DNA from 3 places in the Streptomyces sp. GbtcB6 genome. Region 1 is predicted to be linked to each of the others. Evidence: riboswitches for the same ligand, from Rfam matches in the RefSeq annotation. Region 1 holds a riboswitch; each other region holds the start of a gene.

Region 1 (10,484 bases):
CCAGAACGGCGACCTGAAGACGCTCGACGCGAACCTCGGCACGCTCCAGACCCAGGCGCAGGCCCTCGCCGACCGCGCCCCGCACCTCTCCGAGGACGTCGCCGACGCCGTCAAGAAGATCGACAAGCTGAACGACGGCGCGGCCCGGGTGGCCGCGGGCGCCGCGAGGCTGCACACCGGACTCGGCACGGCCACCACCGGCGCCACCGGCCTCGACAGCGGCATCGGCAAGCTGAAGACCGGCGCCTACGACCTCAGCGGCGGGATGTACAAGCTCGCCGACGGCTCCAGCACGCTCGCCGGCGGCCTGCACGACGGCGCGGCGAAGATCCCCGACTACGACAGGCAGGACCGCGACCGGCGCACCGGGGTCATGTCCGACCCGGTCCAGCTCGCCTCGCAGGACCTGCACAAGGCGCCCAACTACGGCACCGGGTTCGCCCCGTACTTCATCCCGCTCTCCCTGTGGGTCGGCGCGATGGTGGCCTACATGCTGATCCAGCCGCTCAACCGGCGTGCCCTGGCGGCCGGTTCGGCGGCCTGGCGGATCGCGCTGGCGGGCTGGCTGCCGGTGGTCGCGGTCGGCGTGCTGCAGACGGCCGCCCTGATGGCCGTACTGCACTGGGCGATCGGGCTCCAGATGGTCCGCGCGGCCGGGACGGTCGGCTTCCTCTTCCTGGTGACGGCCTGCTTCGCGGCGATCGTGCAGTGGCTGAACGCGCGCTTCGGGGCGGCGGGGCGGATCCTGGTCCTCGCCCTGCTGATGCTCCAGCTGACGTCGGCGGGCGGCACGTATCCCGTGCAGACCAGCCCGGGCTTCTTCGACGCGATCCACCCGTTCCTGCCGATGAGCTATGTCGTAGCGGCGCTGCGGCGGCTGATCACGGGCGGCGGCCTGGGGCCGGTGTGGCAGGCCTGTGCCGTCCTGGTGGCGTTCACGGCGGGTGCCCTGGCGCTCACCGCGGTGTCCGCCCGGCGCCGCCAGGTGTGGACGCTGGACCGCCTGCATCCCGAGCTGAGCCTGTGAGGCCTCGATGACCTCCTCTTCCGTGCCCGCGGAGGCCGCCGTTCCTGTGAGAATCGGGACCATGGAAAGCAGCAGCACCACGGGCGGCAGCACACGCCGTGAGGCCACCCGGCAGAAGCTCTACGAGGCCGCCGTCACGCTCATCGCCGAGCAGGGCTTCTCGGCCACCACGGTGGACGAGATCGCCGAACGGGCCGGCGTCGCGAAGGGCACCGTCTACTACAACTTCGCGAGCAAGTCGGTCCTCTTCGAGGAGTTGCTGCGGCACGGCGTGGGTCTGCTCACCGCGTCCCTGCGGGACGCCGCCGAGCAGACCGCGCGCGAGGGCGGCAGCCGGGTCGACGCCCTGGACGCGATGGTCCGCGCGGGTCTCGTCTTCATCGACCGCTACCCGGCCTTCACACAGCTCTACGTGGCGGAGCTGTGGCGCACCAACCGGGCCTGGCAGTCGACGCTGATGGTGGTCCGGCAGCAGGCCGTCGCGGTCGTCGAGGGCGTACTGCGCGAGGGCGTGGACAACGGCGAGTTCAGCGACGAGATCGATGTGCAGCTGACGGCGGCCGCACTGGTCGGGATGGTGCTGGTGGCCGCGCTGGACTGGAAGTCCTTCCAGCCGGAGCGCTCCCTGGACGACGTCCACGCGGCTCTGTCCCGGCTGCTGCAGGGGCGGGTGAGCGGCAAGGGCTGAGCCTTTCCGGGACCGGCAAGCGCGCGTGGCCGCGAGAAAGCCGCACGCGCGCGCGTGCACAGACGAAAGCGCCGGTCCGTGGTGGCCGCGTCCCCCGCGGGCCGCCGTCGGACCGGCGCCTTCCGTACTCCCCCGTGTTCCCCCGGTTTCCCGCTGTTCCCCCGGGTCCCCTCTCCCCCGTGTCTCGCTTCCGCCGACGCGAATCGGCGGAAGGAGCGGTCGAGGGCGCCGGCGCCGTTCCGCCGCCCCGTGTCGGCGGTACCGGACCTCGCGCCCCTTTCCGTGTCTCCACTCTCTCGTTCACGCAGGTCGCGGCCCATCCGCGCGCGTACTCAACTCGCTCCCTAGGTACGCGTACTCAGGTGTGCGCACGCAGGCCCAGGACGCGCGGCCGCCGACTGGTTACGATCGCGTCCGTGTCGGTACTCCCCTTGGTCTTCACCAGCGGCTGGGCCAGCGGAATCAACGCCTATGCGGTGGTGCTGCTGCTCGGTCTCTTCGGCGCGACGGGCCTGAGCGACGACGTCCCCGAGACGCTGCAGCGCCCCGAGGTGCTGATCGTCGCGGGCGTGCTGTTCCTGTGCGAGGCGGTCGCCGACAAGATCCCGTACGTCGACTCGGTGTGGGACTCCGTGCACACGGTGATCCGGCCGGTGGCGGGCGCCTGGGTCGGGGCGCTGCTCGCCGGGCACAGCGGCTCGCTCTCGGACGTGGCGGCCGGCCTGGTCGGCGGTTCCACGGCCCTCGCCAGCCACACCGTGAAGGCCGGTACCCGGATGGCGATCAACACCTCGCCGGAGCCGTTCAGCAACATCGTGGTGAGCCTGGCGGAGGATCTCGGGGTCGCCGGCATCGTGACGTTCGCGATGTTCCATCCGCTGCCGGCGGCGATCATCGCGGGTGTACTGCTGGCCACCGGCCTGATCGTGCTGGTGTTCCTGATCTCCCGGATCCGGCGCTTCTGGCGCCGCCGCGCCCAGCGCCGGGAGGAACGGCGGCTCGCGGCGCAGGTGGGACGGCCTCCCGGCTGACGGCCCGCCGGACCGGAGTGTCAGTGGCGGTCGATAAAGTCGCGGGCATGGGACGGATTGCGGTGATCGGCGCCGGGATGGGCGCCATGGCGGCGGCCGCCCGGCTGGCCGTCGCGGGCCACCGGGTGACGGTGTACGAGCGGACGGACACGTACGGCGGCGGGGTGGGCCGGTTCGAGCGCGACGGGTTCGCCTTCGACACCGGACCGGGGCTGCTGCCGCTGCCCGCCGTGTACCGCGACCTGTTCGTCAAGACCGGCAAGGAGCCGCTGGAGGACTGTGTCGAGCTGGTCCAGGTGGACCCGTCGGCCCGGCACGTCTTCGCCGACGGCACGCAGGTGTCCCTGCCGAACGCGTCCCGCGCGGGCGTCGTCGCCGCCCTCGACGAGGCCCTCGGGGCCGGCGCCGGGCAGCGCTGGGGCGACTTCCTGGTGCGGGCCCGGGAGGCCTGGGACCGCACCCGGCGCCCGCTCCTGGAAGAACCGCTGTGGCCGGACTGGCAGGTGCTGGCCGAGCGCGAGCCGTACCCGTCGGTGCCGCACAAGAAGCTGCTGCGCACCCGCCGGGCGGCCACGCTCACCGAGATCGGCGCCTGGGAGCTGCGCGACGAGCGCCTCGCCGCCCTGCTGAACAGCCATGCGCTCGCCCACGGCCTCGACCCCCGGGACACTCCGGCGAGCGCGGCCGTCCTGCCGTACCTGGAGCATGCCTTCGGCACCTGGTATGTGCGCGGTGGCATGAGGGAGTTGGCGCGCGCGGTGTACGAGCGGTGCGTGCGCCGGAGAGTCGAGTTCGTGTTCGGTGCCGAGGTCACGGCGGTGCTGGCGAAGGACGGTCGCGCGGCGGGGGTGGAGCTGGCCGACGGTGGTGTGGTCGACGCGGACCATGTGGTGGCCGGAGTGGATCCGGTACGGCTGGACGCCCTGACCCGGCGGACGGGGTGTCCGCTCGACGCCGACGGTGATGTGCGGGCCGACCGGAAGGCGGCGCGCCCGGGCCGCTTCACCGTGCTGCTCGCGCTGCGTGGCGGGCCCGAGGCCGGTGCCGCGCACCGCACGATCGTGCACCCCCCGGACGAGGAGACCGAGCTGGACCTGCTGGTCGCGCCCGGCGGCGACCGGCCGGTGCGCCCCACCGTGACGGTGCTGCGCCCCGACGACCCGGCGCTCAGACCGGACGGCGACCACGAGTCCGTGGTGCTGTCGGCGGTGCTGTCGACCGAGGCCGGCTGGGAGAAGGACAGCACCGCTCGGGCTTACACGGATTTCCTCCTCGAAGCCGCCGAGGCGGCCGTCCCGGGGCTGCGGGAGCGCCTGATCTGGCACGAGACGCGACTGCCGGAACGGGTCACGGACACCACGGGGTCCGGGGAGATCTCCGCTCCGTCCCTCGCCGCCGGCCAGGGCCGCTTCCTGCACCCGGCCAACACCACCCGGTTGCCGGGCCTGTACCGGGTGGGCGGCCGGTCACACCCCGGTGGCGGGCTTCCGCACGCGGGCATGTCGGGGGCGCTGGTGGCGGGGCTGATCGTGGAGGGGCCGGAGTTCCGCGGCTCGCAGTGAGCCGGGCCTTCGGGGAAGGCTTCAGAAACGGTACTGCTGCTCGTCGTACCCGTTGTTGCCCTGCTGCTGGCCCTGCTGCTGCCCCTGCCCGTCGCCGCCCTGGCCCTGGTAGGGGTACGGCTGCTCCTGCGGGAGTTCGCCGCCGTAGGTCTCGTCGGCGCGCTGCTGCGGGACCCAGACACCGCCCGCCGGGGTCTCGCCGTAGCCGCCGGTGCCGTACTGGCCCTGGGCGTACCCCTGCTGGTCGTACTGCTGGGTGCCGTACGACGACTGGTCGTACCCGGCGCCGCCGTAGGTCTGGTTGTTGCCGATGTACGGGTCGGAGTAGTTGGCGTACTGCTGCTGGGCGCCCGTGTCGTAGCCGTACTGCTGCTGGCCGTAACCGGAGTAGTCGTAGGCGTAGTTCTGGTCGGTGCCCTGGGCGGCGTACGCCTGGTCCTGGCCGGCGGTCGCGTAGGCGGCCTGCTGGTCGCCGGTGGCCGCGTAGCCGGAGTCGCGGTAGACGCCGTAGGAGCCGGTGTCCTCGGGCATCGGCTGCGGCTCGTACACCGTGCTGGACTCGGCCGCGCCGGGCTCCATGGTGCGGGCCGCCGGGGTGAAGACGTCGTCACGGTCGTACTCGTCACCGCCGCCGTAGGCCGGCATGCTGCCCGTGGCGTAGGCGCCCTGCTGCTCGGCGTAGGCGGTGTCGGCCGCGTCCGGGTCGGTGGCCTCCAGGCCCGGGTCCTCGTCCGGCTCGCCGCGGCGGCGCTTGGTCAGGCCGCCCTCACCGTCCGCACCGGGGCGCTTGACCGCCCAGCCGGCCTCGAAGCCACGGCGGAACGACAGCGTGACGTAGGTCTGGCCGACCGCGAAGGCGATCGCGCCCACGCCGATCACGATGACCGACGGGATCAGGACACCGAAGACGACACCGACGAAGCCGACGAAGGCGAGCAGCCGCCAGCGCAGCCGCGCCTTGTACTGCAGCAGTACCTCGCCGAGCAACCACAACGCGACGATGCCGAACGCTACGTAGAGGACCGTCCAGCCCATGTACGCCCCTCCTCCTGTGACCGCTACGCAGTGTGTCCTACTCCGGTGCGGCCGGTCTAGGCCCGCGGGGGATGGTGCAGGCCCAGGTTCTCGTAGATTTCCAGCGTCGCCGTGGAGTTGTTGAGCGTGATGAAGTGCAGTCCTGGCACTCCCTCGGCCAGCAGCCGGGCGCAGAACTCCGTGGCGTACTCGATGCCAATGGAGCGTACCGCCGTCGGATCGTCTTTCGCTGTGAGGATCCGCTCTTTCAGGGCGTCCGGGAAGGCTGCGTTGCTGAGTTTGGGCAGCCGTTCCAGCATCTTCACACTGGTGACGGGCAGGATTTCCGGAATGACCGGGGTCTCGCAGCCGGCCGCGACGACCCGGTCACGAAGGCGAAGGTACGACTCGTCCTGGAAGAACATCTGCGTGATGGCGTAGTCGGCGCCCGCACGGCACTTGTCGACGAAGTGCCGGACGTCGGTGTCCCAGTCGCTGGAGCGCGGGTGCATCTCCGGGAAGGCGGCGACGCCCACGCAGAAGTCGCCCGACTCCTTGATGAGCCGCACGAGTTCGGCCGCGTAGGTCAGACCCTGCGGGTGCGCCACCCACTCCCCCATCGGGTCGCCGGGCGGGTCGCCGCGCACCGCGAGCATGTTGCGGATCCCGGCGTCCGCGTACTGGCCGATGATGTTGCGCAGCTCGGCCAGCGAGTGGTCGACCGCGGTGAGGTGGGCGACCGGGGTGAGCGTGGTGTCGGCGACGATCTGCTGGGTCTCCTTGACCGTGCCCGCGCGGGTGGAGCCGCCGGCGCCGTAGGTGACGGAGACGAAGTCGGGGGCGACCGCCTCGACCCGCCGGAGCGCGCTCCACAGGTTCCGCTCGCCCTTGGGGGTCTTCGGCGCCGAGAACTCGAACGAGTACGTGGTCTTGCCGTTGGCGAGCATGTCGCGCACGGTGCGTGCGCGGTCAGTCCTGGTCGATGCGGTTCCTAGGGCCATACCCGCAGGTTAGCCAGGGGCGGACGGCCACCCAACCGAACTCGGGATATTTGCCCGAATTGTCGAGCTCGCGTCCGGATACTGGACAAGTTTCCGGACAGCCGGACAGCCGTACCCCGCGCTGCACGGCCGTACCCCGCGCTACTGCGACCGCAGCCGCTTGGCGAACTCGGCCGCCGCCGCGCCCGGGTCGTCGGCCGCGGTGAGCCCGCGGACCACGACCACCCGGCGGGCGCCCGCGTCCAGCACCTGGTCGAGGTTGCCGAGGTCGATGCCGCCGATGGCGAACCAGGGACGGTCGGTGCCCAGCGCGGCGGTGTACCGCACCAGGCCGAGGCCGGGGGCGGGGCGGCCGGGCTTGGTGGGGGTGGGCCAGCAGGGGCCGGTGCAGAAGTAGTCCACGCCGTCCTGCACGGCGGCCGCGGCGGCCTCGGACTCGGCGTGCGTGGAGCGGCCGATCAGGACGTCCGGGCCGAGGATCGCGCGGGCGGCCGGGACCGGCAGGTCGCCCTGGCCGAGGTGGAGCACGTCGGCGCCGGCCGCGTGGGCCACGTCCGCGCGGTCGTTGACCGCGAGCAGCTTGCCGTGCCGGGCGCAGGCGTCGGCGAACACCGCGAGGTGCTCCAGCTCCTCGGCGGCCTCCATACCCTTGTCGCGCAGCTGCACGATGTCGACACCGCCCGCCAGGACCACGTCCAGGAACTCGGCGAGGTCGCCCTGCTCCTTACGGGCGTCCGTGCACAGGTAGAGCCGGGCGTCGGCCAGCTGGGCGCGGGCGGTGTCGGTCATCGGTGTCCCCCGTCGGTTCGGTACTGGTTGCCTCAGACGGCGAGCGCCTGGGCGCGGCGCTTCACCTCCGTGCCGCGATTCTCGCTGAGCGCCTGCGCGGGGGTGCCGGGCAGGGTCTCGTCGGGAGTGAAGAGCCACTCCAGCATCTCTTCGTCCGTGAAGCCGTCGTCCCGAAGGAGCGTCAGGGTGCCGGTCAGGCCCTTGACGACCTTGTCCCCGTCGATGAAGGCGGCGGGGACGTGCAGTGCCTTGTTCTCACCACGGCGGACGGCGATGAGCTGGCCCTCCTTGACCAGCTGCCGCACGCGCGTCACCTCGACGTCCATCATCTCTGCGATGTCGGGGAGGGTGAGCCAGGCGGGGACGAGAGCGTCGATGTTTGTGTCAATCTCGGTCACGGGACAAGGGTAGGCGTTCCGCCGGGTGGGCCGCGATGGGTGGTGCCGGGTACGTGTCGGTGGTCGGGTGCGGCGCCGTGGGGGCTGGTCGCGCAGTTCCCCGCGCCCCTTCAGGGGGTTGCAGTCGCGTTTTTCAAGGGGCGGGCGGGGTCGGACAGAGCCTCCGGGTCCATCTGACGGCCCGCCTCGATCAGGCGGCGGCCCTGGGCCAGGTCTCGTGGGCGGCCTACCGCCAACAGGGCGACCAGGCGGGTCTCGCGGAGCCAGCAGACGCTCCAGGACGGGCCCGTCGGGTCGCCGCGCCAGACCATGCGGTCGGCGGCGGCGTGGTGGCCGGCGTACTGGACGAAGCGGCCGAACTGTTCCGACCAGAAGTACGGCACCGGGTCGTAGACCGCGTCGGACTCGCCGAGGATGTTGGCGGCGACCGTGCGCGGGCCCTGGAGGGCGTTGTCCCAGTGGTGGACCAGCAGGCGCTCGCCGTAGCGGCCGGACGGGAAGGAGGCGCAGTCGCCGACCGCGTAGACGTCCGGGACGCTGGTGCGCAGACGGTCGTCGGCCAGCACGTCGCCGTGGGTGCCCAGCTCGATGCCGGAGCCGGTCAGCCAGGCGGTGGCGGGGCGGGCTCCGATGCCGACCACGACGGCGCCCGCGGGCAGCCGCGAGCCGTCGTCGAGCACCACCGCGCCGGGCTCGACGCCGGCCACGCGCGCGTGGGTGCGCAGTTCGGTGCCGCTGTCCGCGTACCAGGCGGTCATCGGCGCGGCGACCTCGGCCGGGAGCGCTCCCGCGAGCGGCCGGTCGGCGGCCTCCACGACCGTCACCGCGCAGCCGGCCTCACGGGCCGCGGTGGCGAACTCGGCGCCGATCCAGCCCGCGCCGACGACCACGATGTCGTGCTGCCGGGCGAGCACGGGCCGCAGCCGCTCGGCGTCGTCCAGGGTGCGCAGCAGATGGACGCCGGGCACGCCCTCGGTGCCGGGCAGCGTGATCGGCTCGGCGCCGGTGGCGAGGACCAGGACGTCGTACGCCACCGGTCCGGTCTCGGTGTCCAGCTCGTGGTCGGCGGTGCGTACGCCCAGCGCGTCGCGGCCGAGTGCCAGCTCGATGCCGAGCGCCTCGAAGTCGACCTCGAAGGCGGAGCCCTCGGCCTTGCCGAGCAGCACGGCCTTGGAGAGCGGCGGCCGGTCGTACGGCTGGTGCGGCTCGGCGCCGATCAGCGTGACGGTGCCGGTGAACCCGCGCTCGCGCAGGGCGACGGCGGTCTGCACCCCGGCCATGCCCGCGCCCACGACGACCACGCGCCGCATCTGTGACGTGCTCCGTCGCTGCGTCTGCTCGCTCACCTGATCACCATAGACAAGAACGATAGACAACTGACAAAGAGTCAGTCAGGGGGCGTGGCGAGTGACCTGTTCCACAGCGCCGTCCGAGGCCGTCTTACAAGGGCGGAGCTCCGCGGGCTAGGGTGGCGGGGAAGCACACGCGGGAGCCCGGACGCACCGGGCTGAGAGGGAGGCTGGCGGCCTCCGACCGTACGAACCTGATCCGGGTCATGCCGGCGAAGGGAGGGGCTGGACGCCCATGTCCTCACGTACGTCCGACGTCCTCGTCATCGGGGGCGGAATCATCGGCCTGGTCACGGCCTGGCGCGCCGCGCAGCGCGGGCTCGCCACCGCCGTGGTGGACCCCGCGCCCGGCGGCGGGGCCGCGCAGGTCGCGGCCGGGATGCTGGCCGCGGTCACCGAACTGCACTACGGCGAGCAGACCCTGCTGGGGCTCAACCTGGCCTCCGCGCGCCGCTATCCCGGCTTCGTCACCGAGCTGACCGAGCTCACCGGCCACGACCTCGGCTACCGGCGCTGCGGCACGCTCGCGGTCGCGCTGGACGCCGACGACCGCGCCCATCTGCGCGAGCTGCACACGCTCCAGCAGCAGTCGGGCCTGGAGTCCGAGTGGCTGTCCGGGCGGGAGTGCCGGCGCCTGGAGCCGATGCTCGCGCCGGGTGTGCGCGGCGGGCTGCGGGTCGACGGCGACCACCAGATCGACCCACGCCGGCTGGCGGCCGCGCTGGTGGCCGCGTGCGAGCGAGCCGGGGTGGTCTTCCACCGCGACTGGGCCGAGCGCCTGGAGGTGGTGCGGGGGCGGGCCGCCGGTGTCGTCACCCGCGCGGGTGACACGTTGGGCGCCGGGCAGGTGGTGCTCGCCGGCGGGAGCCTGAGCGGGCGGCTGGCGGGCGTTCCTGACGACGTGCTGCCGCCGGTACGGCCGGTGAAGGGGCAGGTGCTGCGGCTGGCCGTGCCCGCGCGGTACGCGCCGTTCCTCAGCCGGACCGTACGGGCCGTGGTGCGTGGCGGGAACGTCTACCTGGTGCCCCGGGAGAACGGCGAACTGGTCGTCGGAGCGACCAGCGAGGAGCTCGGCTGGGACACGACGGTCACGGCGGGCGGCGTGTACGAGCTGCTGCGCGACGCGCACGAACTGGTGCCCGGGATCACCGAACTGCCCCTGACCGAGACCCGGGCCGGACTGCGCCCCGGCTCCCCCGACAACGCGCCGCTGCTCGGGCCGACCCGCCTCGACGGGCTGCTGCTGGCCACCGGGCACTACCGCAACGGGGTGCTGCTCACGCCGGTCACGGGGGACGTGATGGCGGAGCTGCTGGCCGGCGGCGAGCTGCCGGCGGAGGCCCGTCCGTTCACGCCGAGGCGATTCGGCGACGTACTCGTGGAGCAGACCGCATGAACACCCCCGTCACGAACATCCCCGTCACCATCTCCGTCAACGGGGAGCGCCGGGAGATCGCCCCGGGCACCGCTCTCGACACGCTCGTGCGGTCTCTCACCGCCGCACCCGCCGGGGTGGCCGCGGCCGTCAACGAGACCGTCGTACCGCGCGGGCAGTGGGCGTCGACCGGGCTCGCCGAAGGCGACCGCGTGGAAGTCCTCACCGCCGTACAGGGAGGCTGAGCCAT
Region 2 (10,484 bases), on a different contig from region 1:
ATCAGGCGGGTGCGGTCGGTGACGGCGTCCGCCATCGCGTCCAGGTCGTGCACATCACCGGGCGTGAGCGGCACCTGGACCGACCGGGCGCCGCTGATCTGCGTGATGATCGGGTACGCCTCGAAGGACCGCCACGCGTAGATCACCTCGTCGCCGGGGCCGCTGGTGGCCTGGATCAGCTGCTGGGCGACACCGACCGACCCGGTGCCGGTGGCCAGGTGGCCGAGCGGGACGCCGAAGCGGTCCGACAGCTCGTTCATCAGCCCCGTGCACGCCATGTCCGGGTAGCGGTTGAAGGAGGAGGCGGCCGCGGTGACGGACTCCATCACACCGGGCAGCGGGGGATACGGGTTCTCGTTGGAGGAGAGCTTGTACGCGACCGGGCCTTCGGCCGCCGCCGGCTTGCCCGGCTTGTAGGTGGGGATACCCTCCAGCTCGGCGCGCAGCTTGGGGCTCGTCTCGCTCACCGCAGTCCTCCTCGCGACCACCGGCGGACCGTCCGCGCCGCCGGCATCCAATACTCCTCACCTTATGAGGATTCGGCGCCGCCGCGTACAGCGAAGAAGCGCGCAGAGCCGGAGCAACGCAACAGCCAAGTGGGAGATCAACCGGAGCGGCGAACCTCATCCGCCCCACTGGCATCACGGGCATCACCGCACGAAGGCGCATTTTTCGGGGGCGCGCCCTACATATATCTACGCGCCGGTGGCTCGCGCCGTGGCGCGCATCACCCGTGCAGGTGAGTTGAGACCTCTTCGAAACATCGGGCACTTGGCAGGCCCATCCGTGCCGACAAGTCACGTCTCACTATTGGATCGTTCAACTGACTTTCTTTCTAAGGTAGTTGACCCATATTGACCTTGCAGAAACGTGCCTGTCAACGCGTGCATATGCGTCCGCACTACCCCACCGCATGAGCCCTACTATCGGCTCGCCATGACAGCAGCAGGGAAGCACCAGGTGAGCCGCGCGGAAACCTCTCGGCGAGGCAGCCGGCCGGGCCGGGCGGGCATCAGAGACGTGGCCGCCGCCGCCGGAGTCTCCATCACGACCGTCTCCGACGCCCTGAACGGCAAGGGGCGGCTCCCGGATGCCACCCGCCGCCATGTCAGAGAAGTGGCCGACCGGCTGGGGTACCGTCCGTCGGCCGCCGCCCGCACCCTCCGTACCGGCAAGTCGGGACTCATCGGCCTGACCGTGACGACGTACGGGGATGAACCTTTCACCTTCACCGAGTTCGCGTACTTCGCCGAGATGGCGCGGGCCGCCACCTCGGCCGCACTCGCCCGCGGCTACGCCCTGGTGATCCTGCCCGCGACCTCACGCCACGACGTGTGGTCGAACGTCGCCCTGGACGGCACGGTCGTCATCGACCCCTCCGACCAGGACCCGGTGGTCAGCGAACTGGTCCGGCAGGGCCTGCCGGTGGTCTCCGACGGCCGCCCGGCCGGCTCGCTCCCGGTCACCGCCTGGGTGGACAACGACCACGAGGCTGCCGTCCTCGGCATCCTCGACCACCTCGCCGACGCGGGCGCCCGCCGGATCGGCCTGCTCACGGGCACCACGACGGACACGTACACGCACCTGTCGACCACCGCCTACCTGCGCTGGTGCGAACGCGTCGGCCAGGACCCGGTCTACGAGGCCTACCCGGCGCACGACCCGTGCGCGGGCGCCGTCGCCGCCGACCGGCTGCTCGCCCGCCCGGACCGCCCCGACGCCGTCTACGGCCTGTTCGACCCCAACGGCACCGACCTGCTCGCCGCCGCCCGCCGCTACGGGCTGCGCGTCCCCGACGACCTGCTCCTGGTGTGCTGCAGCGAGTCGACCGTGTACGCCAACACCGAGCCGCCCATCACCACGCTCTCCCTGAAGCCGCGGCGCATCGGCACGGCGGTGGTGCAGCTGCTCATCGACGCGATCGAGGGGGTCGAGTCGGACCAGCCGGTCGAGCAGGTGATACCGACCGAACTGATCGTGCGTACCTCCTCCCAGCGACGCACGCAGCGCACCACGGTCAGCCCGCCGCGGGCACCGGAGGAGGAGTAGCACGAACGCGTGGAGAGCGGGGCGGCGCGGCTGCCGGGCGTCTTCGGACGACGGCCGGCAGCTGAACGGCTGGGTGTCGAACCCCTGCCCAACCGGGGCGAAAGCCACGCTGAACCGGACTCCTGCCCGGATTCACCACCCCTGGGTCATCACACGGCGCGACGGGCATTCCTATGATGGGCCCACGACACCGCGGGCCGCTGCGACCAGGCAGTCCGAAGCGGTGCAGATGCGGCGCGATGGTGGAGGGGTCTGATGACTCAGGGGGCCGGTCAGGGACCCGAGGCGGAGCGGATGGCGACGTTGCGCGACTTCCGGGTGCCCGGGTACGTCAACGAGACCGGTCCGTACGCCCCCAGCACCCACCCCGGCGACGTCGTACCGCCGCTCGACGACATGTACCCCGAGGGGTATCCGGACGGGTACACGCCCACCCAGCGCGACCTGCCGGTCATCAACCGCGGCGACACGCTCCAGACGCCCGTCGAACCGGCCGCCGGCCCTGCCGCGCAGCCCGCGAACGGCCCCGGCCCGCTGTACGTCGTCGGTGACGTGCACGGCTACTTCGACGAGCTGTTCGCCGCGCTGCGGGAGCAGGGCCTGATCGACGCCGACGGGCACTGGTGCGCGGGCACCGCCCGGCTGTGGTTCCTCGGCGACTTCACCGACCGGGGTCCGGACGGTATCGGCGTCATCGACCTGGTGATGCGGCTGTCCGCCGAGGCGGCCGCGGCCGGCGGCTACTGCAAGGCCCTCATGGGCAACCACGAACTGCTGCTGCTCGGCGCCAAGCGGTTCGGCGACACGCCCGTCAACTCCGGCGCGGGCACGGCCACCTTCCAGGCGGCCTGGCTGCTCAACGGCGGCCAGAAGACCGACATGGACCGGCTCCAGGACCACCACCTCCAGTGGATGGCCCGCCTGGACGCCGTCGAGGAGGTCGACGGCTATCTGCTGGTCCACTCCGACACCACCGCCTACCTCGACTACGGCGACTCGATCGAGGCGGTCAACGACACCGTCCGCGAGACCATCACGCGTAACGACGCGGACGAGGTGTGGGATCTGTTCCGCAAGTTCACCAAGCGCTTCTCCTTCCGCGACGAGGGGGGTGCAGACGCCGTCCGTTCCCTTCTCGATACGTACGGCGGCACCCGTATCGTTCACGGACACAGCCCGATTCCCTATCTACTGGGGGAAGTCGGCTCCGAGGAGGGCGAAGAGGGCAGCGGCCCCGTTGTGGAGGGACCGCACGTTTACGCCGACGGGCTCGCCATCGCCATGGACGGCGGCGTGACCATGGCCGGAAAGCTGCTGGTGAGGCAACTTCCGCTGGCCAACTGAGCGTTCGCCGGGCTGTTTCATCCCCCCGACGTCACACGCGGGCCACACCCAATTTCCGGCAACCCCCTGTCACCGCGTGCCGTAACGGCTCTACCATCGGTTTATCCGTAGCAGGCTCCCCTCCGTTTCTGCCCGACGGCTCGCCGGCGTGCGAGCCACAAGCCCTACGGAGCATCGGGGGATGCACATGAACAGCGTTCCGCAGCACCTGCACAGCGAGGACCGCCAGGAATACGAGCGGATCCTCGATGAGGCGCTGCGCTCCGCCCAGTACCGTCCTGAACTGGCCGGTATAGGCCAGCGTTTGAACACCGAACAGCTGCGCACCATGGCGCTCAACGCCACCGCACTGATCACGGCGGCCGCGGCGACCGAGTACCAGCACTATGTGAAGGTCCGCGAGGAACTGCGCAATCCGGCGCGGTCCACCCCGGCCGCCGTCCAGGAGTCCGGTTCCGCGGAGCCGGGCACGGGCGGCGCGATGGGGCTCGCCACCACCCTCGGCGAGGCCGCCGAGACCACCGGCGCCGGAGGCTTCGCCCTCGCCCTGGTCCTGGCGCCGGTGCTCGCCGGCACCGCCGCCGCGATCTTCCTGCTCGTCGGCTACGTCCTGAAGATGCTGGACCCGGCCCCGGCGTTCGCCCAGACCATGCTCACCGCGGGCTGGGTGTTCGGCGTCGTGACCGCGGCCGCCATCGTCATGGCCGGCGCGGGACTGCTGCTCACCGCACTGCGCAACAGCCCCTCGCTGGAAGCGGGAGCCTACGGCGAACCCGGCGGGGAGGTGGCCAAGGCCCGGGAGGCCTGGCGGGACGCCCTGCTGGAGCGCGGCATCCTGCCCTTCCTGCGGGAAGCGCTGGCCACCGACACCGGCACGGCCGGGCTGCGCCATACCGCCCCGTCGAGCCCGGCGGGCCGGATGCCGCGTCTCGGTTACGGCCGTCCCGGCTTCAGCACCGACGACGGCGCCGCCCCCGCCCCCCGACCGAGCTTCACCAGCCCGGACTACACCAGCCCGGACTTCGGAGGCCCGGAACACCAGCCGGAATAACCCGGCTTGCGCCCCCGGCCAGGGGGCGCAGGCCGGACACCCGGTCTATGAGGCCGCGTCGGGGAGCTGGCGGGCGGCGCGCCCGTCGTACTCCTCCCGCGCCGCCTGCATGGCGGCGACGTTCGCCTGCGACCAGTCGGTGATGCGCTGCACGAGCCCGCCCGCCTCCTGGCCCAGCCGGGTCAGCCGGTACTCCACCCGCGGCGGCACCGTCGGATACACCGTGCGGGTCAGCAGTCCCTCCCGCTCCAGCGCGCGCAGGGTCTGCGTCAGCACCTTCGGTGTCACGCCGTCCAGCCGTCTGCGCAGCTCCGCGAACCGCATGGGCCGGCCGTCCGCAAGGGCCACCAGCACCAGCATGGTCCACTTGCCGGCGATCACGTCCAGCACGGCACGGGTGGGGCAGTCGCGCAGGAAGACGTCCACGCCGCCGTGTTCTCTCAGGTCGAAGCCGGTATCCATGAGGAACCTCGATATCAGAGAAGTGCCTTCTTCCACAGGGCCGTTGCCGGGACCGAGCATGGGACGCGCCGCGACCCGCCGCGACCCGCGACCCGATCCCCGCCGACGAGGAGTCCTGATGTCCGCCCGTATGCATGCCGTCGTCCAGTCCGTGTTCGGTGGTCCCGAGACGCTGGAGTACGCCGAGACCGGCATACCGGAGCCGGGCCCCGGCGAGGTGCTGCTGCGGGTCGCCGGTGCCGGGGTCAATCCCGGCGATGCGGTGCTCCGCTCCGGCCGGGTGCCGGAGCTGGTCGAGCTGCCGTGGACGCCGGGCAACGATGTCGCCGGTGTCGTCGAGCGGGTCGGCGAGGGCGTGGCACGGTTCGCCCCGGGCGACGGGGTGTACGGCATGCTGCCGGTCTCCCGGCGTGGTGCGTACGCCGAGTTCACCGCCGTACCGGCCGGGGCACTGGCCCCCGCTCCCGGGAACCTGGAGCTCGTGGCCGCGGGTGCCGTTCCCCTGGCCGCGGTGACCGCCTGGCAGGCGCTGGCCGTGCTGGCGCGGGTCCGGCCCGGTGACCGGGTGCTGATCCATGCGGCGGCCGGTGGCGTCGGCCATGTCGCGGTGCAGCTGGCCAAGGAGCTGGGGGCGTACGTCATCGGCACGGCCCGGGCCGGCCGGCACGACCTGCTGCGCGGGCTGGGCGCCGACGAACTGATCGACTACACGACCACCGGCTTCGAGTCCGCCGTGGCTCCGGTGGACACGGTCCTGGACCTGGTCGGCGGCTCCTACGGACCACGCTCCCTCGATGTGCTGCGCCCCGGCGGCCTGCTCGTCGGCGCGTCGATCGACCCGGGAACGGACGAACTCCAGGCGGCCGAGCGCGGGGTGCGCTATGTGTGGGTCACTGCTGCTCCCTCCGGTGAGCTGCTGGAACGGATCACGGAACGGATCGAGTCGGGCCGGCTGCGGGTACTCGTCCAGGACACCTACCCGCTGTCCGAGGCCGCCGGGGCCCACCGCGCGATCGAGTCCGGCCGCACCACCGGAAAGCTCGTCCTGGTCCCGTGAGAGGCACTACCGTCCCCCTATGAAGGTCCGTCCATAAAGGTCCGTCACAAGGTGCGCGTGGTCCTGCTCGACGGTGACCACCTGGTTCTCCTGCGCCGGGGATGGCCGGGTGGCTCCCCGTACTGGACGACCGTGGGCGGCAGCGTCGAACCCGACGACGCCGGTCTGGACGCGGCACCGCGCCGCGAGGTCATGGAGGAGATCGGCGCCACGATCGGCCCCGCCACCCCCCTCCTGACCGTGACCGAACCGGGCGAGACACTCACCGTCACACAGCACTTCTTCCTCGCCGACCTGCTGGACATGCACCTGGACCGCCGCGACGGCCGCGAAGTGGACGCCCCCGACACCGGCGACTTCGAGCCGGTCCGGATCCCGCTGGATCCCACCGCCGTGGCCGCACTCGACCTGCATCCACCCGAACTCGCCGCGTACGTGCTGGCCCACGTCGAGGCATGGCGAGCCCGATAGCCGGGGCAGTGCGCCGGAGCCCGCTTCCCGAGCCTCCGGCACACTCCCGGGCCCGCCGTCAGTCCGCGATCGGCAGATACACCCGGTTGCCCGCGGCCGCGAACTCCTTCGACTTCTGAGCCATCCCAGCCTCGACCTCGGCCCGACTCCCGCCGTGCTCGCGGCGGATGTCCTGCGAGATTTTCATCGAGCAGAACTTCGGCCCGCACATCGAGCAGAAGTGGGCCGTCTTCGCCGGCTCCGCCGGGAGCGTCTCGTCGTGGAACTCGCGAGCCGTGTCCGGGTCCAGGGCGAGGTTGAACTGGTCCTCCCACCGGAACTCGAAGCGGGCGTCGGACAGCGCGTCGTCCCACTCCTGCGCACCCTGGTGGCCCTTGGCGAGGTCGGCCGCATGGGCGGCGATCTTGTAGGTGATGACGCCGGTCTTGACGTCGTCCCGGTTGGGCAGGCCCAGGTGCTCCTTGGGCGTGACGTAGCAGAGCATCGCCGTGCCCCACCAGGCGATCATCGCGGCACCGATGCCGGAGGTGATGTGGTCGTACGCCGGTGCGACGTCCGTGGTCAGCGGGCCGAGCGTATAGAACGGAGCTTCATCGCAGATCTCCTGCTGAAGGTCGATGTTCTCCTTGATCTTGTGCATCGGGACATGGCCCGGGCCCTCGATCATCGTCTGTACATTGAAACGCTTCGCGATCCGGTTGAGTTCCCCGAGCGTGCGCAGTTCCGCGAACTGGGCCTCGTCGTTGGCGTCCGCGATGGAGCCGGGGCGCAGACCGTCGCCCAGGGAGTACGTGACGTCGTAGGCGGCGAGGATCTCGCAGAGTTCCTCGAAGTTCTCGTACAGGAACGACTCCTTGTGGTGCGCGAGGCACCAGGCCGCCATGATGGAGCCGCCGCGCGAGACGATGCCGGTCTTGCGGTTGGCGGTGAGCGGCACATACGGGAGGCGCACGCCCGCGTGGACGGTCATGTAGTCCACGCCCTGCTCGGCCTGTTCGACGACCGTGTCCTTGTAGATCTCCCAGGTCAGTTCCTCGGCCCTGCCGTCGACCTTCTCCAGGGCCTGGTAGAGCGGCACCGTGCCGATGGGGACGGGGGAGTTGCGCAGCACCCACTCGCGGGTGGTGTGGATGTTGCGGCCGGTGGAGAGGTCCATGACCGTGTCGGCGCCCCAGCGGGTCGCCCAGGTCATCTTCTCGACCTCCTCCTCGATGGAGGAGGTGACCGCGGAGTTGCCGATGTTGGCGTTGACCTTCACCAGGAACCGCTTGCCGATGATCATCGGCTCGATCTCCGGGTGGTTGACGTTGGCGGGCAGTACGGCCCTGCCCGCCGCGATCTCCTCGCGGACCACCTCGGGAGAAACGTTCTCGCGGATGGCCACGTACTCCATCTCCGGGGTGATCTCGCCCCGGCGGGCGTACGCGAGCTGCGTCACCGCCTCGCCGTCCCGGCTGCGGCGCGGCTGGCGCGGGCGGCCCGGGAAGACCGCGTCCAGGTTGCGCAGGCCACCACGCGGCGAGGTGTGCTTGATCCCGTCGTCCTCGGGGCGGACGGGCCGGCCCGCGTACTCGGCGGTGTCGCCTCGGGCGATGATCCAGTTCTCTCGCAGCGGCGGCAGACCCCTGCGGACGTCGGTCTCGACGAGCGGATCGGTGTACGGGCCTGAGGTGTCGTAGAGCGTGACCGACTGCCCGTTGGTGAGATGCACCTGACGGACCGGCACCCGCAGATCGGGGCGGGAACCCTCGACATACCCCTTGTGCCAGCCGATGGACTTCCCGACCTCCGGGGACGTTTCACCCGCAATGGGCTGTTCGTCCTGGCTGAAGGCAGGCGTGCGTGCGTCCTTGTTGGTCATGAGACCTACTCCCTACGCCGGCATTACCCGGTAACAGGTTCGGCGGTCGACGCAGCGGCTTCCGTCGGGCGGCGTTTCATGTGAAACATCACTCGTTCCACGTGAAACATCGCGAATACGGAGGTCAGCGCCCTCTCAGCCCGGTGCTCCGAGCTCCCGCGTGTGCAAAGGTGCCTCCACGCTAGCGTCAATTCGGGCGCGGTGAACAGAGGGCCCCTACCGTTCTTGCGATGATCGGGCGGTGACCTCGACACAGCAGCACCCCTACCCGCCCCCCGACCCGCGGCGCGGCAACGGCGCCTCGCAGGGTGGCGGACCCGGCCACGGGGGCCATGGTGCCGGTGACGGACACATCCACGGTCAGGGCGAGTACTACGACCAGGGGCACGCCCTCAGCCACGCCTACCCTCACGACAACGGCCAAGCCCACGACAACGGCCAAGCCCAGGGCCACGGCCACGGCCACGGAGAGGCCCATGGCCATTCGCCCGGTCCGAGCACCGGCCAGAGCGGCTCCGGGCCCGGCGGCGGTCACGGCCATTCGCACGGACACAGCCACAGCCATGGCCCCGCCGCGCCCGTCTCCAAGCATCTGCGCAAGGTCATCGCGGCGATCCTGATCCCCTTCACCGCCGCGGTCGTGGTCGGCCTGGTGGTGCTCTGGCCCGGCGGTGCCCCGCCGCACGAGCGCACCGGCGTCGGCTTCGACCGCCAGACGCAGGCGGCGACGGTCACCAAGGTCGTCTCGGTCAGCTGCAAGTCGGTCAACGCCTCCGGAGGCGGCTCGACCGGCGACACCTCCACCGCCGACGGCACTTCCTCGAAGGAGGAGGAGGGCGGCACCTGCAAGAAGGCCACAGTCCGGGTCGACGCCGGCAAGGACAAGGGCCGTACCTTCACCGAGATCGTGCAGCCCGACCAGCCGCGGCAGTTGCACGAGGGCGAGAAGGTCGTGGCCGCGTACGAGCCCTCCGCACCCAAGGACCTGCAGTACTCGGTCACCGACGTGAACCGGAAGTTCCCGATGGCGCTGCTGGCCGGGATCTTCGCGCTCGCCGTCGTGGTGGTGGGCCGGCTGCGCGGCGTGATGGCGCTGGTCGCGCTGGCCGTCAGCTTCCTGGTGCTGACCATGTTCATCCTGCCGGGGATCCTGCAGGGCTCGAATCCGCTGCTGATGGCGGTGGTCGGGTCGAGCGCCATCATGCTGATCGCCCTGTACATCTGCCACGGGCTGTCGGCCCGGACCTCGGTGGCTGTGCTCGGCACGCTGGTCTCGCTCTGCCTGATCGGCCTGCTCGGCTCGGAGTTCATCGACTGGGCCGCGCTCACCGGCAACACCGACGACAACACCGGCCTGATCCACGGCCTGTATCCGTCGATCGACATGAGCGGTCTGCTGCTGGCCGGTGTCATCATCGGCTCGCTCGGTGTCCTGGACGACGTGACGGTGACCCAGACCTCGGCCGTCTGGGAACTGCACGAGGCCAACCCGACGATGGGCTGGCGCGGGCTGTACCGGGCGGGCATCCGCATCGGCCGAGACCACATCGCGTCCGTCGTCAACACCCTCGTGCTGGCTTATGCGGGCGCCGCGCTGCCGCTGCTGCTGCTCTTCTCGATCGCGCAGAGCAGTGTGGCCACGGTCGCCAACAGCGAGCTGGTCGCCGAGGAGATCGTGCGTACCCTGGTCGGCTCGATCGGCCTGGTCGCCTCCGTGCCGGTCACCACACTGCTCGCGGCCCTGGTGGTGTCGGCCGACCGGCCGGGCACGGAGACAGCCGTGTCAGTGGAGGCCGCGCCGGCCGCGGCCCGCGGCGGACATGGACGGCGCCGAAAGCGGTGAGGCGCGGTGGACGGCCCGGGAGGAGGCCGTCCACGAAGTGAGGCATGGACGACGGTCCGCATGAGAAGAAGCGTTCCGGCAGGGGCCCGGCGCCGAACGCGCTGAAGCGTTCCTGCGCGTCCTCACGCGGCTCGGCGGAGCGGCGTGCGCCCCGTGCCGCAACGCTTCAGCCTGCGCTCTGTTCCTCGGCCAGGATGCGGTCCAGGGCCTCGTCGAGGTGGGCGTCGAAGTCGGCGAGCGAGCCCTCCTGGCCGAGCGGCACCAGCTTGTCCGTACGGTCGAGGAAAGCCACCAACGGGGGTGCGGAGGACCGGAACACCGCTTGGTCGCCGCCGACCTGAAGCCG
Region 3 (10,484 bases), on a different contig from region 1:
GCGGCGAAGGCGTTCTACGAGTCGGTCTTCTCCTGGCAGACGCGGGACGTGCCGATGGGCCCGGAACTGACCTACACGATCCTCACCCCGGCCGGCGCCGGCCCGGCGGCGGCCCACGGCGGGCTGATGCAACTGCCCCAGGCCAACCTCGACGCCGGATCCACCCCGGAATGGCACCCGTACTTCGAGGTGAGCGACTGCGACGCCACGTTCGCCAGGGCCACCGAGGCCGGAGCCACCGTCCTCATCCCGGTCGCCGAGGCACCGGGCATCGGCCGCTTCGCCATGTTCCTCGACCCCTTCGGCGCCCCCTTCGCCATCATCACCACCGCCGTGCGCTGAGCCCCCGGTCCCCCGCCGAAACCCAGGGGCGCGGGCCACCGCAGTCGATCTGCGACACTGGTTGAGTTATGCCTAAGCCCGGAGAACTCACTTTCGTCGCGCCGCGCGGAGCCAAGAAGCCGCCGCGGCATCTCGCTGATCTCTCGCCCGCCGAGCGCAAGGACGCGGTGGCCGAGGTCGGGGAGAAGCCGTTTCGTGCCAAGCAGCTCTCGCAGCACTACTTCGCGCGGTACGCGCACGACCCCGAGCAGTGGACGGACATCCCGGCCGGCTCGCGGGACAAGCTGCGGGAGGCGTTGTTCCCCGAGCTGATGACCGTCGTACGGCATCTGTCGACCGACGAGGGGACGACCCGCAAGACGCTGTGGAAGCTGTTCGACGGGACACTCGTCGAGTCGGTGCTGATGCGCTACCCGGACCGGGTGACCATGTGCATCAGCTCACAGGCGGGCTGCGGGATGAACTGCCCGTTCTGTGCGACCGGGCAGGCGGGGCTTGACCGGAATCTGTCCACCGCCGAGATCGTGCACCAGATCGTCGACGGGATGCGGGCGCTGCGGGACGGCGAGGTGCCCGGCGGGCCCGCGCGGCTGTCCAACATCGTCTTCATGGGGATGGGGGAGCCGCTCGCCAACTACAAGCGGGTGGTCGGAGCCATCCGGGCGCTGACCGACCCCGCCCCGGACGGGCTCGGGCTCTCGCAGCGCGGGATCACCGTCTCGACCGTCGGGCTGGTCCCGGCCATCCACCGGTTCGCCGACGAGGGCTTCAAGTGCCGGCTGGCGATCTCGCTGCACGCCCCCGACGACGAACTGCGCGACACCCTCGTCCCGGTCAACACCCGGTGGAAGGTGCGCGAGGTCCTCGACGCCGGGTTCGAGTACGTCGAGAAGAGCGGGCGGCGGCTGTCGATCGAGTACGCGCTCATCCGCGACATCAACGACCAGGCGTGGCGAGGGGACCGGCTGGGCCGGCTGCTGCGGGGCAAGCCCGTGCACGTCAACCTCATCCCGCTGAACCCGACGCCGGGTTCGAAGTGGACCGCGTCACGGCCGGAGGACGAGAAGGCGTTCGTCGAGGCGATCGAGGCGCATGGTGTGCCCGTCACCGTCCGGGACACCCGGGGGCAGGAGATCGACGGGGCCTGTGGTCAGCTCGCGGCCACCGAGAGGTAACCGCCGTAGGCACCGAGCGGTAGGATCTGGCCACCACATCTTCATATTCCGACAGGGGAGCGCCACAGCGCTGAGAGTGCGGCAACCGGGCCGCAGACCCTCTGAACCTCGCCCAGGTCATTCTGGGTAGGAAGTTCGGTCATCACTCAAGCTGTTGCGCCCTGCCCGCACATCGCGGGCAGGGCCGCGTCTCTTCCTGGTCAACTCCAGGAGGAAAAACACCAGTGCACACCAGGCACACCAGAATCTTCGCGGCCGCGGCGGTCGGGCTCGGGCTCGTGACGCTGTCCGCGTGCTCGTCGTCGGACAGCGGGGCCGACCCCAAGACCGTCACCCTCGTCAGCCACGACTCGTGGGCCGTCTCCAAGAGCGTGCTCCAGGACTTCGAGAAGCAGTCCGGCTACAAGGTCAAGGTCCTCAAGGACGGCGACGCCGGGCAGGCCGTCAACAAGGCGATCCTGACCAAGGACAACCCGCAGGGCGACGTCTTCTTCGGCGTCGACAACACCCTGCTGTCCAGGGCCCTCGACAACGGTCTCTTCCAGTCGTACGACGCCAAGGGGCTCGACCAGGTCGGCACGGAGTACCAACTCGACGCCGGCAAGAAGCGGGTCACGCCCATCGACTACGGCGACATCTGCGTCAACTACGACAAGGCGTACTTCAGCAAGCACAAGCTGACCCCGCCGGCGTCGTACGCCGATCTCGTCAAGCCCCAGTACAAGAACCTCCTCGTCACCGAGAACGCCTCCACGTCCTCGCCGGGGCTCGGCTTCCTGCTCGGTTCGGCCGCGCAGTACGGGGACAGCGGCTGGCAGGACTACTGGAAGCAGCTCAAGGCCAACGGCGTCAAGGTCGTCGACGGCTGGGAGCAGGCCTACAACGAGGAGTTCTCCGGCTCGGCCGGCGGCAAGAAGGCCGGCGGCGACCGGCCGCTCGTCGTGTCCTACGCCTCCTCCCCGCCCGCCGAGGTCATCTACGCCGACCCGAAGCCCAGCACCGCGCCCACCGGTGTCGCGACCGGCACCTGCTTCCGGCAGATCGAGTTCGCCGGGCTGCTGAGCAACGCCGGGAACACCAAGGGGGGCAAGGCGCTCATCGACTTCCTGGTCTCCAAGGAGTTCCAGGAGGACATGCCGCTGAACATGTTCGTGTACCCGGTGGTGAAGGGGGCGAGCGTGCCTGCCGAGTTCACGAAGTACGGGCCCGCCGCCCAGGATCCCGAGACCATGGCGCCCGACAAGATCGCCGCCAACCGTGACCAGTGGGTCAAGACGTGGACGTCACTCGTACTGAAGTAGCCCCGCACAAGGGCCGTTCGGGGAGCGTGGCGCGGCTCGGTCTGATGGCCCTGCCCGTCGCGTTCTTCGGTGTGTTCTTCGCATGGCCGGTCGCGGCGATCGTCGCGCGCGGCCTGAAGGTCGACGGGGTCTGGCGGTTCGGGCGGATCGCCGACGTCCTCGGCCAGTCCGACATCCGGCACGTGCTCTGGTTCACCACCTGGCAGGCGCTCGCCTCCACCGCGCTCACCCTGCTGGCCGCGCTGCCCGCCGCCTATGTCTTCGCCCGCCTCGACTTCCCGGGCAAGCAGGTGCTGCGGGCCGTGGTGACGGTTCCCTTCGTCCTGCCGACGGTCGTGGTCGGTACGGCCTTCCTGGCGCTGGTCGGCCGGGGCGGGCTGCTGGACGAGCTGTGGGGCGTACGGCTGGACACCACCGTCTGGGCCATCCTGCTGGCGCACGTCTTCTTCAACTACGCGGTCGTCGTACGGACCGTGGGCGGGCTGTGGGCCCAGCTGGACCCCCGGCAGGAGGAGGCCGCCCGGATGCTCGGTGCCTCCCCACCGGCCGCCTGGCGGAAGGTCACCCTGCCCGCGCTCGCGCCCGCCGTGGCCGCCGCCGCGCTGATGGTGTTCCTGTTCACCTTCACCTCCTTCGGTGTGGTGCAGATCCTCGGCGGGCCGACGTTCTCCACCCTCGAAGTGGAGATCTACCGGCAGACCTCCGAGATCTTCGACCTCTCCACGGCCGCCGTCCTGACGATCGTGCAGTTCGCCGCGGTCGGCGCGATCCTCGCCGTGCACGCGTGGACGGTACGGCGGCGGGAGAGCGCGCTGCGGCTGGTGGACCCGTCGGTGACGGCACGCCGGCCGCGCGGGGCCGGACAGTGGGCGCTGCTCGGCGGGGTCCTCGCCACCGTCGCCGTGCTCCTGGTCCTGCCGCTGGCCGTGCTGGTACGGCGGTCGCTGGACGGGGGGTTCGGGTACTACCGGGCGCTGGGCGACGCCGACGGCGGGACCTTCCTGGTCGCGCCGATCGAGTCGGTGGTCAATTCCCTGGAGTACGCGGTCGCGGCCACCGCCATCGCGGTGGTGATCGGCGGACTCGCCGCCGCCGCACTGGCCCGGCGGGACGCGGGGCGGCTGGTGCGGGGCTTCGACGCGCTGCTGATGCTGCCGCTCGGGGTGTCCGCGGTGACCGTCGGCTTCGGGTTCCTGATCGCGCTCGACAAGCCGCCGCTGGATCTCCGTCAGTCCTGGATCCTCGTCCCGCTCGCCCAGGCGCTGGTCGGTGTCCCGTTCGTCGTACGGACCATGCTGCCCGTGCTGAGGGCCGTGGACGAGCGGCTGCGGGAGGCGGCGGCCGTGCTCGGGGCCGCGCCGTGGCGGGTGTGGCGGGAGGTCGATCTGCCGATGGTGCGGCGGGCGCTGCTGATCGCGGCGGGGTTCGCGTTCGCGGTGTCGCTGGGGGAGTTCGGGGCGACGGTGTTCATCGCGCGGCCGGACAACCCCACGCTGCCGGTCGCCGTGGCCCGGCTGCTTTCCCGCCCCGGTGATCTCAACTACGGCCAGGCGATGGCCCTTTCCACGATTCTGATGGTGGTGTGCGCGGTGGCGCTGCTGGTCCTCGAGCGGCTGCGGACCGACCGGACGGGGGAGTTCTGATGCTGCTGACGCTCGACGCGGCCACCGTGCGGTTCGGCGGGCGGGCCGTGCTGGACGCCGTCGATCTCGATGTCGCCGAGCAGGAGGTGGTGTGCGTGCTCGGGCCGAGCGGAAGCGGCAAGTCCACGCTGCTGCGGGTGGTGGCGGGGCTGCAACCACTCGACTCCGGGCGGGTGCTGCTCGACGGACACGACCAGGTGCGGGTGCCCGTGCACCGGCGGGGGGTCGGGCTGATGTTCCAGGACCACCAGCTGTTCCCGCAGCGGGACGTGGGCGGGAACGTGGCCTTCGGGCTCCGGATGCACGGCACCGGGAAGGCGCAGCAGGCCGAGCGGGTGGGCGAGTTGCTGGAACTGGTGGGGCTTCCGGGTGCGGCCCGTCGGGCTGTCGCCGGGCTCTCCGGCGGGGAGCAGCAGCGGGTGGCGCTCGCGCGGGCGCTGGCGCCCCGGCCGCGGCTGCTGATGCTCGACGAACCCCTCGGGCAGCTCGACCGCTCGCTGCGGGAGCGGCTCGTGGTCGAACTCCGGGAGCTGTTCGGGCGGTTGGGCACCACCGTGCTCGCCGTGACGCACGACCAGGGCGAGGCGTTCGCGCTGGCCGACCGGGTGGTGGTGATGCGGGACGGGCGGATCGCCCAGTCCGGCACGCCCCTCGACGTCTGGCAGCGGCCCGCGGACGAGTTCGTGGCCCGCTTCCTCGGTTTCGACAACGTGGTCCCGGCGACCGTGGAGGGAACGGTCGCGGTGACGCCGTGGGGGAAGGTGCCGGTGCCCGAGTGCTCCGGGCAGGGGACGCGGACCCTGCTCGTACGGCCGGCCGGCGTACGGCTGGTCGCCGTCGACGCGGGGCTGCCCTGCGCGGTGGCCGCCCGTACCTTCCAGGGCACCCATGTCACCGTCCACCTCCAGCCCCAGGACGGCGGCCCCCGTCTGGCGGCGGCCTGCGCGCTACGGGAGGCGCCGGAGGCAGGGGACGCGGTGGGCGTCGAGTTCGACGCGGCGGAGACCGTCGTACTGGACTGACCGCGTGCGCGGATACGGCCGAGGCCCGTCCCCCGGGGATACGGGGACGGGCCTCGACGGTGTACGAGCGAGAGGTGCGTCAGTTACCGCTGTGCGCGCCACGGCGGCGCATGCCGAACCAGACCGCGCCACCGCCGACCGCCACGAGCGCGGCCGCGAGACCGGCGATCAGGCCGGTGTTGGAGTTGGCACCGGTCTCGGCGAGGTTCGACTCACCGACGGCCGGGGACGGGGCGTTGCTCGACGTGGACGCCGGGGCGGTGCTGCTGCTGTCCGTGGCCGACGGGGTCGGGGAGTCCGACTCGGCCGGGGTGGACTCGGACTCCGACGGCGACGGGGTGGCCGACTCCGACGGGGAGGGGCTGGCGCTGTCGTCGGACTTGCACGCCGTCGACGGGGTCGTCAGGTTGGGCGTGATGTCCGTGTCGATCTGGGTCTTACCGCTGTCGACCTTGACACGGACGCGGTACGTCGCGTTGGGCGCCCAGTCCTCGGAGAAGGTGACCTTCGTACCTTCCTTGGAGCCCTTGACGGTCTGCGCGTCGCCGACCTGCTTCGCGTCGCCACCGTTGCTCTCGAGGAAGACGGTGATGGTGGCCGGAGTACCTGTGGCGTCCTGGTCGGTGACCGTGATGACACCGTTGGAGCCGTCGCAGGTGGCTTCGGCGGAGAACTCTTTGATGTTGCACGCGAGGGCGCTGCTGGAGAAGCCCAGGACCAGCGCGGCCGACGCGGAGGCAACACCCAGGATGCGCACGGAACTACGTGCACTGCGGCGGGATATGGACACGTTTGTCCTTACTGAGTGCATAACTGCGGGGGGTAGTGGGGGGAGTTGACGCAACGGTGAGGTGAGGCATCAGCATCCCCGGGAGGCTCACAGGTCTATAAGCGCTCCATAAGTAGTGTCAATGCATATGCGGTCCACGTGCGTTGACTTTGCCTGCTTATTAATCACCGAGGCGTTTCAGTGCCTGTGAAGCTTGCTCGATCCGGTCAACCAGGGCGATACGGGACGCCATCGCGCGCTCCCCCGCGAGCGAGGTCAGCAGCTGCCAGGCCGGCAGCTTCTCGCTCCAGTGCGCCTCGTTCACGAGCACCATCGGGGTCGGCTCGCCCCGTGACTCGTAGTAGTTGGGCGTCGCGTTGTCGAAGATCTCCTGTACGGTCCCGGCGGCGCCCGGCAGGAACACCACACCGGCGTTGGAGCGCGCCAGCAGGCCGTCCTCGCGGGTGGCGTTGGCGAAGTACTTGGCGATGTGCGCGGCGAAGGCGTTCGGCGGCTCGTGGCCGTAGAACCAGGTGGGGATGCCGACCGACGGGCCGCCGTCCGGCCAGCGCTCGCGGACCTCGAAGGCGGCGCGCGCCCAGTCGGTGATCGACGGCCGGAACGACGGTGCCTTGGCGAGGAGTTCCAGAGCCTCGTCGAGCATCCCGTCGTCGAAGGGTGCCGCGTACGCGCCGAGGTTCGCCGCCTCCATCGCGCCCGGGCCGCCGCCGGTGGCCACCGTGAAGCCGGCCCGCGCCAGCTCCCGGCCGAGCCGGGCGGCACCGGCGTACTCCGCGGTGCCGCGCGCCATCGCGTGCCCGCCCATCACGCCCACCACCCGGGCGCCGACGAGGAGTTCGTCCAGTGCGTCGGAGACCGCGTCGTCGTGGATCGAGCGCAGCATCGAGCCGAATATGTCGCCGTCCGCCTTGGTCTGCTCGAACCACGCGTACGAGCGGGCGTCCGGGGTCGCCTCGTAGCCCGCGTCGAGCGAGTCGAACAGCTCGCCGGGCGTGTAGACGAAGGCGCGGTAGGGGTCGAAGGGGAGGTCCGGGACCGGCGGGAACACCAGGGCGCCGGAGGCGCCGACCCGGGCGGCGGCCTCGGGGGACATCGGGCAGCCGAGGAAGACGGCGCCGGTGGTGTCGGTGGTCAGCAGGACGTCCGTACGGTCCGTCAGATCGACGGCCTGGAGCCGGTACCGGTCGAGCGTGCCGTGCGCGGCGACCACCTCGTCGAACTCGGCGAGGGACTCGATCTCACGGTCGCGGGCGGCCCGGTGGGGCTGCGGTTTCGACGGCTGCGCGGGCTGCGGCTGGGCGGGTGTCGGATGCACCCGCCCATGCTAGGCGTCGGCCCTGGACCGCCGTCGGCGAGTTGTCGTGGCTCTCCGTGCTCGGACGGAGCAGGACCTGCCCCGCCCAGGACGAGTAGTGAGCGGGTGCAGCCGCAGGCGGGCCGCGGCGCTCTGGGGCACGTGGTCCGCACGGCGCGGCCGGGAGACGGCTGTCTCCCGGCCGCGCCGGGGAGATCAACGGTGCTGCATCGGTGTCACAGCAGATTTCGGTTCAGCGCGTCGGCCTCCTCAGGGGTGAGGGCGTAGTTCCAGGCTTGGACGTGGCTGACGGCGCCCGGTACGAAGTCGGTGGTTGCGCCGTTGTACTGGCTTCGGCCGACGGTGAAGGCACCGGAGGAACTCCAGGAGGTGGCACCGGTAGCGGTGGCGGCGAGGGCGCCGTTGACGTACAGCTTGGCTGTCTGGGTGGTGGCGTCGTAGGTCCCGAGGAGTTGTGTCCAGGTACCCGCGGTGGCGCCGGCTGCGTAGGCGTTCCAGAAGCCGGTGCCCGCGGTGTCGCTCTTGCTGAGGCTGAACGACCAGCCCGGGGTGCCGTTGTAGGTGTCGTTGTACTGGAGCATGAAGGGGCTGGTCTGGCTGCCGTCCTGGGCGGCGATGGTGGCGTTGTGGCCGGGCAGGGAGGACATGTCGACCCACGCGGAGACGGAGTAGCTGCCGGTCGTGTTCAGCGCGCTGCTGCCGGAGGCGGCGTAGCCGCTGGTCCCGTCGAGGCTCAGCACCTCGCCGCGGGTCGTGTCGTTGGTCCAGGTGGTGCCGCCGCTCAGGGTGAGCGGATTGTTGCCCACGGTGGTATCGGGCATCGCGTAGCCGGTGTCGGTGGGCGCGGTGTCGTTGGCGAAGGTGTAGCCGTCGCCGTCGTCCAGGTTCCAGGTGTTGTGCGGCGAGTCGTAGGCGCCGACGATGGCACCGATGCCCGCCGGCTTCGGGTTGACGTGGTCCCAGCTGTCCGCACCGGGCCCCAGCTTCTCCTCGCCGTTCGTGGTGTCGATCGCGGCCAGGACCGAGTCGATGTCGGTGACGAAGACGGGCGGGGTGTCCCACCATCCACCGAGGTTGTAGCTGCGCAGCCAGTCGTTCACCGCTGAGCGGTACTGGTCGACGGTCGTGGTGCAGGGGTCGTTGACGGGGGACGACGTCGAGGTGCCGCCGCCCGCATAGCCGTCGCAGGGGGTGAGCGTGCTCACGGTCGTGCCGATGCCCCAGGCGGTGAGCTGCTGGACAAGGGCGGTGTAGCCGTTGGTCTCCAGGTCGACGTCGGTGCGGCCGCCCTCCAGTACGTCTTCGAGTCCTTCGTAGATGAGGACGCTGTTCATGCCCGGCTGGTCGAGCACGTCGCGGTCGATACGGGACAGCAGCGAGGGACCGGTGACGGGAGCGGGGCCGTCGGCGTAGTCGGTCATGATCTGGTTCGCGGAGATGCCTTCGGTGACTTCGCCGAAGGCCTGGCTGCTGGAGGCGTCGGCGCGCTGCAGGACGTCGTCGATCTGCGTGCCGCTGGGGAAGGCGTTGGCGCGCGGTGTGTCGACTCCGCCGGTTCCGACGATGCCGCGGGTAGGGGCACCGGCGGTCGTGACGTCGACACCGGTGAGCAGGTGCGTGACCGCGGTGCCTTCCCACTTGGAGCTGGTGAACGGGGTCCCTGTCATGTTGGTGGTGTTGTCGCCGGTGCCGGGGTCGGCGAGGTACTCGAGTCCTGAGTAGGCCTGGCTGTGTTCGACGATCGCGGTGACCGAACTCGTCAGGTAGTACGAGACGAGCAGGAACCTGTTCCGGGCCACGGTGAAGGGCAGCGGATCGCTGTAGATCATGCCGCCCGCCGGCACGGTGACGCTCTGGCTGCCGGAGAAGGTGAGGGAGGTCGGGGTGGAGCTGGGCACCGACGAGGGCTCGGCGGGATTGGGCGTGGTGTCGGACGACGTGGCGATGGTGGCGTGCCCGATGGCCAGCTTCGAGGACCCCAGCGCGTTGTCGAGCTTGATCCGCACGGTGTTGCCCGAGACGGAGGGGCGCAGCGCGATCCGGAAAGTCTGGTTGCTGAACGGCCCCATGGTGCCGTCCTCGCCCTCGGTGGGGCTGGCCCAGGCGCCGGTCCAGGTCTGGCCGCTCGGTGCGGCCACGCTGGTGCCGTTGGACTCCGCCGTACGAGCGGTGGTGTTGCGCGTCGCGAGGGAGAAGATGTGCAGCGAGGGCGTGTGGTTGCCGATGCGGTTGCCGACGTCGGGCAGGGTGACCGACGCGATGGTCCTGGCCGGGTCGAGGGGGACGGAGAACGCGTACAGCCGCCGCTTGCTCGCGGTCTGTCCGCTGGGGTTGTTGCGGTGCGGAAGGACCACCGCGGCGATCGAGTCGTCGGCGACGGTCCAGCCGGGCACGGTCAGGGCGTACGAGGCGGAGGTGCCGTCGGTGTAGTTGATGGTGCCGGTGGCGGCACACGGCCCGTCAGGCGTGGTCCCGGTGAAGCAGTAACTGCCGGTCACGGAACTTCCGGCGGGCACGTACGGCGCTGTCGCCTGGCCGTCGATGGCGCCGGGGTCGGTGGCGTTGGAGTACGAGGACGAGGCCAGGAACTCCAGCGCGTTGCCGGAGCCGCTGTAGGTGACGGTCTGGTTGGCGGCCAGCACGTTGTCCTTCTGCCCGGACCCGAAGGCGGGCAGCGTGAACGTGGCGCCGTCGACGGTGACCTTGCCGCCGGAGGTCCAGCCGACGTTGTTCAGGTCGGTGGCGGAGTAGCTGCCGCCGGTTCCGTCCATGTCGGCCTGCGACGGGGTGGCGTCGGCGCTGATGCCGGTGTTGTTGTAGCAGGCGGTCAGGCTCGTGCAGGTGGTGGCCGTGTGGCCCATGGCCAGGAAGCGGTACGGGTGGGTGGCGGAGAAGT

The links. Region 1 has a riboswitch for thiamine pyrophosphate ahead of thiO (glycine oxidase ThiO). Riboswitches for the same ligand answer to the same signal wherever they lie in the genome.
Region 2: it holds a riboswitch for thiamine pyrophosphate, as region 1 does, so the genes downstream of both, thiC (phosphomethylpyrimidine synthase ThiC) here and thiO (glycine oxidase ThiO) in region 1, are expected to answer to the same signal.
Region 3: it holds a riboswitch for thiamine pyrophosphate, as region 1 does, so the genes downstream of both, KVT45_RS14005 (thiamine ABC transporter substrate binding subunit) here and thiO (glycine oxidase ThiO) in region 1, are expected to answer to the same signal.

What each region holds. Positions count from the first base shown of each region.
Region 1 is NZ_JAGXJL010000001.1:400,138-410,621, forward strand. Features, by position in the region: gene KVT45_RS01820 (YhgE/Pip domain-containing protein) at 1-1,027, shown strand, start outside; gene KVT45_RS01825 (TetR/AcrR family transcriptional regulator) at 1,089-1,715, shown strand; gene KVT45_RS01830 (DUF4126 domain-containing protein) at 2,132-2,746, shown strand; gene KVT45_RS01835 (NAD(P)/FAD-dependent oxidoreductase) at 2,794-4,308, shown strand; gene KVT45_RS01840 (hypothetical protein) at 4,330-5,343, opposite strand; gene metF (methylenetetrahydrofolate reductase [NAD(P)H]) at 5,400-6,323, opposite strand; gene thiE (thiamine phosphate synthase) at 6,465-7,112, opposite strand; gene KVT45_RS01855 (Rv2175c family DNA-binding protein) at 7,145-7,510, opposite strand; gene KVT45_RS01860 (NAD(P)/FAD-dependent oxidoreductase) at 7,621-8,856, opposite strand; TPP riboswitch at 8,986-9,097, shown strand; gene thiO (glycine oxidase ThiO) at 9,095-10,255, shown strand; gene thiS (sulfur carrier protein ThiS) at 10,252-10,479, shown strand; gene KVT45_RS01875 (thiazole synthase) at 10,483-10,484, shown strand, end outside.
Region 2 is NZ_JAGXJL010000004.1:254,074-264,557, reverse strand. Features, by position in the region: gene hisC (histidinol-phosphate transaminase) at 1-467, opposite strand, end outside; gene KVT45_RS09095 (LacI family DNA-binding transcriptional regulator) at 937-2,049, shown strand; gene KVT45_RS09090 (metallophosphoesterase) at 2,305-3,393, shown strand; gene KVT45_RS09085 (hypothetical protein) at 3,575-4,444, shown strand; gene KVT45_RS09080 (helix-turn-helix domain-containing protein) at 4,490-4,906, opposite strand; gene KVT45_RS09075 (NADP-dependent oxidoreductase) at 5,025-5,963, shown strand; gene KVT45_RS09070 (NUDIX domain-containing protein) at 6,015-6,434, shown strand; gene thiC (phosphomethylpyrimidine synthase ThiC) at 6,493-8,295, opposite strand; TPP riboswitch at 8,288-8,465, opposite strand; gene KVT45_RS09060 (YibE/F family protein) at 8,537-10,138, shown strand; gene KVT45_RS09055 (SsgA family sporulation/cell division regulator) at 10,305-10,484, opposite strand, start outside.
Region 3 is NZ_JAGXJL010000007.1:29,937-40,420, reverse strand. Features, by position in the region: gene KVT45_RS14015 (VOC family protein) at 1-342, shown strand, start outside; gene rlmN (23S rRNA (adenine(2503)-C(2))-methyltransferase RlmN) at 411-1,517, shown strand; TPP riboswitch at 1,561-1,668, shown strand; gene KVT45_RS14005 (thiamine ABC transporter substrate binding subunit) at 1,742-2,818, shown strand; gene KVT45_RS14000 (iron ABC transporter permease) at 2,863-4,461, shown strand; gene KVT45_RS13995 (ABC transporter ATP-binding protein) at 4,461-5,483, shown strand; gene KVT45_RS13990 (LAETG motif-containing sortase-dependent surface protein) at 5,563-6,273, opposite strand; gene KVT45_RS13985 (LOG family protein) at 6,434-7,588, opposite strand; gene KVT45_RS13980 (LamG-like jellyroll fold domain-containing protein) at 7,804-10,484, opposite strand, start outside.